3 regions of the Streptomyces sp. Qhu-G9 genome follow, and region 1 is predicted to be linked to each of the others. Evidence: predicted binding sites of a transcription regulator. Region 1 holds the regulator's gene; each other region holds the start of a gene.
The links. The regulator HrcA, encoded in region 1, represses chaperone genes, less so after heat shock. The targets are predictions, from matches to a motif close to TTNGCACTCNGNNNNNCNGAGTGCNAA.
Positions count from the first base shown of each region.

Region 2: a site for HrcA is predicted at 934-960, ahead of groES (co-chaperone GroES). Genes of this name have one in related genera too.
Region 3: a site for HrcA is predicted at 911-937, ahead of groL (chaperonin GroEL). Genes of this name have one in related genera too.

Region 1 is NZ_CP114283.1:1,480,818-1,483,083, reverse strand. It holds gene dnaJ (molecular chaperone DnaJ) at 1-336, opposite strand, end outside; gene hrcA (heat-inducible transcriptional repressor HrcA) at 337-1,353, opposite strand; gene O1Q96_RS08220 (MBL fold metallo-hydrolase) at 1,579-2,266, shown strand, end outside.
Region 2 is NZ_CP114283.1:8,706,352-8,708,617, reverse strand. It holds gene O1Q96_RS40355 (polysaccharide deacetylase family protein) at 1-71, shown strand, start outside; gene O1Q96_RS40350 (polysaccharide deacetylase family protein) at 68-841, shown strand; gene groES (co-chaperone GroES) at 1,105-1,413, shown strand; gene groL (chaperonin GroEL) at 1,534-2,266, shown strand, end outside.
Region 3 is NZ_CP114283.1:9,129,362-9,131,627, reverse strand. It holds gene O1Q96_RS42235 (MoaD/ThiS family protein) at 1-48, shown strand, start outside; gene O1Q96_RS42230 (cold-shock protein) at 501-707, shown strand; gene groL (chaperonin GroEL) at 1,099-2,266, shown strand, end outside.

The sequences.
Region 1 (2,266 bases):
GCGCCGCGTGCGCGACCGCGGGCCCCGCTGCGACGCCGTACCGAAGAACGCGTCCATGATGTCCGAGAAGTTCCCGAAGCCGCCGGCGCCGAAGCCGCCCGCGCCTTGGCCGCCCGCCTGGGACAGCGGGTCGCCGCCGAGGTCGTAGACCTGCTTCTTCTGCGGGTCCGACAACACCTCGTACGCGGCGTTGATCTCCTTGAAGCGCTCCTGCGTCTTCGGATCGGGGTTGACGTCCGGGTGCAGCTCGCGTGCGAGCCGCCGGAATGCCTTCTTGATCTCGTCCTGGGACGCGTCGCGGCGCACGCCGAGTACGGCGTAGTAGTCCGTGGCCACTTACGACTCCGCCAGGATCTGTCCTACGTACCGTGCCACCGCTCGTACCGCTCCCATCGTTCCGGGGTAATCCATGCGCGTCGGTCCGACCACGCCGAGTTTTGCCACTGCTTCGCCGCCCGAACCGTAGCCGACGGAGACCACCGAAGTGGAGTTGAGTCCCTCATGGGCGTTCTCGTGACCGATCCGTACGGCCATGCCCGAATCATTGACCTCACCCAGGAGTTTGAGGAGCACGACCTGCTCCTCCAACGCCTCCAGCACCGGACGGATGGTGAGGGGAAAATCATGTCCGAAGCGGGTCAGATTGGCGGTGCCGCCGATCATCAGCCGCTCCTCGGTCTCCTCGACGAGTGTCTCCAGGAGAGTGGAGAGCACCGTCGCGACCGTACCCCGGTCCTCCGCCTCGAAAGCATCGGGGAGATCCTGCACCAGTTGCGGGACGTCCGCGAAACGGCGGCCCGCGACCCGGCTGTTGAGCCGCGCGCGCAGGTCCGCCAGAGAGGCCTCCCCGAAGGGGGCCGGGCAGTCCACCATGCGCTGCTCGACGCGGCCGGTGTCCGTGATCAGTACGAGCATGACGCGGGCCGGGGCCAGCGACAGCAGCTCCACATGACGCACGGTCGAGCGCGTGAGCGAGGGGTACTGGACGACGGCGACCTGCCGGGTGAGCTGCGCGAGGAGCCGCACGGTCCGCCCCACGACGTCGTCGAGGTCGACGGCGCCGTCCAGGAAGTGGTGGATCGCCCGCCGCTCCGGCGCGGTCATCGGCTTGACGCCCGCGAGCTTGTCGACGAAGAGCCGGTAGCCCTTGTCCGTGGGGATGCGGCCGGCGCTGGTGTGCGGCTGGGCGATGTAGCCCTCGTCCTCCAGGACCGCCATGTCGTTGCGGACGGTCGCCGGTGAGACACCCAGCCGGTGACGCTCCGTGAGCGCCTTGGAGCCGACCGGCTCCTCCGTGCCCACGTAGTCCTGGACGATGGCGCGCAGCACTTCGAGCCTGCGTTCACTGAGCATCGCGCACACCTCCAGCTGATTTCCCCGCGGTCGTCGACCGGCCTTCGATCGCCTTCGCCTGGCACTCAGCGCGCGCGAGTGCCAGCATCCCCGGCCAAGTGTACGGCCGGTTGGTGCGACCCGGGCAAGGGCGGGCCTGCGATGTCGCGACGACGGGCGCTGCGGGCGCGGCGACGTGTACGGGGCTGTCCCGCTCTGTCGGGAACATGGGGTTAGCGTCGGCGCATGACGGTGACTTGGGAAGAGGCCGGGCGGGAAGAGTCCGGATGGGAAGAGCTGTCCGCCTACGCGGGCCGGTGCCGGCTGCCGGTCTGGGACTGCACGGTCGGGCTCGTGGTGGGCGAGGACGCGGCGCTCATGATCGACGCGGGATCGAGTGTGCGGGAGGGTGCGCGGCTGCGGGCGCGGGCGCGACGGCTGCTCGGCGGCGGACGGATCACGCATCTCGCGCTCACGCACCCGCACTTCGACCATGTCTTCGGGGCGTCGGCGTTCGCGGGGGTCGAGGTGTTCGGGGCGGTGGGTCTCGAGCGGGTGCTCGCCGACGGCCGGGACGAGTTGTACGCGGACGCGGTGCGCAACGGCGCCGATCCGGACGAGGCGGCCGGGGCGGCGGACCTCCTCGTCCGGCCGAGGCACCTCGTCTCCGGCGAGTGGACGCTCGACCTGGGCGGGGGCCGGCAGGTGCTGCTGGCGAACGTCGGTCCGGGGCACACGGCCCATGACCTGGTCGTACTGGTGTCCGCGGGGCCCGGCACGGACTCCCCCGAGATCGTCTTCTGCGGTGACCTGGTCGAGGAGTCGGGCGAGCCCCAGGCCGGCCCCGACGCGGTGCCTTCGCACTGGCCCGCGGCCCTGGACCGGCTGCTCGACCTCGGGGGCGAGGACGCGGTGTACGTGCCCGGGCACGGGG
Region 2 (2,266 bases), 7.2 Mb from region 1:
TGATCCGCCGCTTCCTGAAGCTGGTCACCGACAAGGGGTACGCGGTGGCACGTCTGGAGGACTACCTGTGAGGCGGCGGGGGGCCGCGGCGCTGCTCGCCGGCGTGCTCTGCCTCTCCGGCTGTGCCCAGTCCGTCGACCCCATCGAGAGGCTCGGCAAGAAGGCCGCGCAGAAGGTGCGCACGCACGCGCCCGCCGCGGACGCGTACCGGCGCTGGGGCCTGACCGCTCCGCTCGCACCGGCGCCGGCACCGGGCCCGCCCGGCCGGCGGCCCGCCGCACGCGCGGCCGAAGCCGGCCTGCCGCCCGTCGTGGACCGCGTCCCGACCCGCGACAAGGTCGTCTTCCTGACCTTCGACGACGGCGCCGAGAAGGATCCGCGGTTCGTCGACATGGTGCGTGAACTACGGCTGCCGGTCAGCGTGTTCCTCACGGACAGTGTCGTCGGACCGGGGTACGCGCACTTCGGGCGGCTGCGCGCGGTCGGCGCGAGCGTGCAGAACCACACCCTCGACCATCCGTACCTGCCGAGCCTCCCGTACGCGGGTCAGCGGGCCGAGATCTGCGGCCAGCAGGAGAAGATCAAGCAGCGCTTCGGCATCCGCCCCACGCTCTTCCGCCCGCCCTACGGCGCCTACAACGACGACACCCTGCGCGCGGCGGCCGGCTGCGGAGTCGCCGCGGTCGTCCTCTGGCGTGACGAGGGTCCGCTCCGCCCGGGCGACATCCTCCACTGCCCCGAGGGCCGGGGCGGGGCGAGCCTGACACGGACGACGGCCGACATCCTGAAGCGCGTCCAGAGGGCGGGCTTCACCGTGGCGCGCCTGGAGGACTACCTGTAGAGGGCTGCCGGGAGAAGGGCCGATGGCACGGTTCTCAGGGGTGCGCTCCCTGCGTTCCGACCCGCCGAGGACCCCCTGTCCGCCGACGTCGACTGGCACTCCGCTTGACCGAGTGCTAATCGCAGTCATAGTCTCGGCTCTGGCACTCACCACAGGAGAGTGCCAATAGCGACGGGCAGGTCCGGCACCCGCGACGACGGATCCACCTGGTCGCCACCTCAGACAGTTAACCCCGTGAGATCTCCGAAGGGGGAGGTCGGATCGTGACGACCACCAGCTCCAAGGTTGCCATCAAGCCGCTCGAGGACCGCATTGTGGTCCAGCCGCTGGATGCCGAGCAGACCACGGCCTCTGGCCTGGTCATCCCGGACACGGCGAAGGAGAAGCCCCAGGAGGGCGTCGTCCTTGCCGTGGGCCCGGGCCGCTTCGAGAACGGCGAGCGCCTGCCGCTCGACGTGAACACCGGCGACATCGTGCTGTACAGCAAGTACGGCGGCACCGAGGTGAAGTACAACGGCGAGGAGTACCTCGTCCTCTCGGCTCGCGACGTGCTCGCGATCATCGAGAAGTAATTCACCCGGTTTTACCAGCATTGCAGTGAACTGCGCCCCTGGCCCCAGCGAAGCATGAAGCCGGGCGCCGGGGGCGCAGTTCGTTTCACCCACGTTTTCCGAGAGGGCTGAACCGCTCCCATGGCGAAGATCCTGAAGTTCGACGAGGACGCCCGTCGCGCCCTCGAGCGCGGCGTCAACAAGCTTGCCGACACGGTCAAGGTGACGATCGGCCCCAAGGGCCGCAACGTCGTCATCGACAAGAAGTTCGGCGCCCCCACCATCACCAACGACGGTGTCACCATCGCCCGTGAGGTCGAGGTCGACGACCCGTACGAGAACCTCGGCGTCCAGCTGGTGAAGGAGGTGGCGACCAAGACCAACGACGTAGCGGGCGACGGTACGACCACCGCCACCGTGCTGGCCCAGGCGCTCGTACGCGAAGGCCTGAGGAACGTGGCCGCCGGTGCGTCCCCCGCCCTCCTGAAGCGGGGCATCGACGCCGCCGTCGCCGCGGTCTCCGAGGAGCTCCTCGCGACCGCGCGCCCGATCGACGAGAAGTCCGACATCGCCGCCGTCGCCGGTCTGTCCGCCCAGGACAGCCAGGTCGGCGAGCTCATCGCCGAGGCGATGGACAAGGTCGGCAAGGACGGTGTCATCACCGTCGAGGAGTCCAACACCTTCGGTCTGGAGCTGGACTTCACCGAGGGCATGGCCTTCGACAAGGGCTACCTGTCGCCCTACATGGTGTCCGACCAGGAGCGTATGGAGGCCGTCCTCGACGACCCGTACATCCTGATCCACCAGGGCAAGATCGCCTCGATCCAGGACCTGCTGCCCCTCCTCGAGAAGGTCATCCAGTCCAACGCCTCGA
Region 3 (2,266 bases), 7.6 Mb from region 1:
CCGGACGGCGCCGGGGTGTCGATCATTCCGGCGGTCGCCGGAGGCTGAGCGGCCCTCTCGCGGCGGTCGATCATTACCCTCGGTAATGCCGAACACGCAGAGTTCATCGAATTGCCCCCTCCGTGAGAGAAGCGGAGGGGGCAATTCTGTATGGTTGAGCGCGCTACAGTTGGGGAACTTGCTTCGCTCCGCTTGTCCGGCACCTATGAGTCCCCGTCCGGAGCCCGATAAGAAGCAGCCAAAGTACCCTGTCATTTTCAGCCGTTTATGGCATTTGCGGGGTCCGACTTGCCCTGAATCTTCGTGAATCCTTCACATATTCCCGATCAGTCGTGCCCGGAATTCTCGTCGGATTGACCTGTTGCAGACGGCAGTTGGACGGATACATTCAGCCGCGGTCGACGCGTTCCGGCGCACACCCCCAACCGTTGGGGGGTGAGGTCTGACCCGGATCCGCGAAGTGCGGATCTGTGCAAGGGCCAGTAATAGGGGAGTTAGGCATGGCTCAGGGCACCGTCAAATGGTTCAACGCGGAGAAGGGGTACGGCTTCATCGCGGTCGACGGTGGTGCGGATGTTTTCGTCCACTACAGCGCGATTCAGATGGACGGCTACCGCACCCTGGAAGAGGGTCAGCGGGTCGATTTTGAGATCTCGCAAGGCCAGAAGGGGCCGCAGGCGGACATGGTCCGACTGGCGACCGGCTGAAGCACGCGCCGACTAACCGCAGCGACGTTCTTCTCTCGAAGGGCTCGCACCTCATGGGTGCGGGCCCTTCGGCATGTCCGAGGGGGCTCTTCGGTGTGGCCGCGAGAGGTCTCCGCATGTCCGTCGGGGGGTTCCATGGTCACTCGTGCCCCTCTGACCCCACCTCCTCGCACCCGCTCCCACCTGCGGATCATCGGGAGTCGCTTGCACTCGCATGGGTCGAGTGCTAATCATTGGCGTTAGCACTCTGAAGGTGAGAGTGACAACGAGGACCGGGTCGGTGAGGCCCGCAGGCCAGGTGGGGCAAGGAACCACGAGGCAGGCAGGCCGTCCGTCGCGGGCGCCAGCGCGGTCCGGAGCAATCCACCCCAGTCCGGGAGGACCACTTCACATGGCCAAGATCATCGCGTTCGACGAGGAGGCACGGCGCGGTCTCGAGCGCGGGATGAACCAGCTCGCCGACGCCGTCAAGGTAACCCTCGGCCCCAAGGGCCGCAACGTCGTCCTCGAGAAGAAGTGGGGCGCCCCCACGATCACCAACGATGGTGTTTCCATCGCCAAGGAGATCGAGCTCGAGGACCCTTACGAGAAGATCGGCGCCGAGCTGGTCAAGGAAGTCGCCAAGAAGACGGACGACGTCGCCGGTGACGGTACGACCACCGCGACCGTCCTCGCCCAGGCGCTCGTCCGTGAAGGCCTTCGCAACGTCGCCGCCGGCGCCAACCCGATGGCTCTCAAGCGCGGTATCGAGAAGGCCGTCGAGGCCGTCTCCGGTGCCCTGCTGGAGCAGGCGAAGGATGTCGAGACCAAGGAGCAGATCGCTTCGACGGCCTCCATCTCCGCCGCCGACACCCAGATCGGCGAGCTCATCGCCGAGGCGATGGACAAGGTCGGCAAGGAAGGCGTCATCACCGTCGAGGAGTCCCAGACCTTCGGTCTGGAGCTGGAGCTCACCGAGGGTATGCGCTTCGACAAGGGCTACATCTCGGCGTACTTCGCCACCGACATGGAGCGTATGGAGGCCGTCCTCGACGACCCGTACATCCTGATCGCGAACTCCAAGATCGCGAACGTCAAGGACCTGCTCCCGCTCCTCGAGAAGGTCATGCAGGGCGGCAAGCCGCTGCTGATCATCGCCGAGGACGTCGAGGGCGAGGCCCTGTCGACCCTGGTCGTCAACAAGATCCGTGGCACCTTCAAGTCCGTCGCCGTCAAGGCTCCGGGCTTCGGTGACCGCCGCAAGGCCATGCTGGCCGACATCGCGATCCTCACGGGCGGTGAGGTCATCTCCGAGGAGGTCGGCCTCAAGCTCGAGAACGCGACCGTCGACCTGCTCGGCCGCGCTCGCAAGGTCGTCATCACCAAGGACGAGACGACGATCGTCGACGGTTCGGGTTCGGCGGACCAGGTCGCCGGTCGCGTCAACCAGATCCGTGCCGAGATCGAGAACAGCGACTCGGACTACGACCGCGAGAAGCTCCAGGAGCGTCTGGCGAAGCTGGCCGGCGGCGTGGCCGTCATCAAGGCCGGTGCCGCCACCGAGGTCGAGCTCAAGGAGC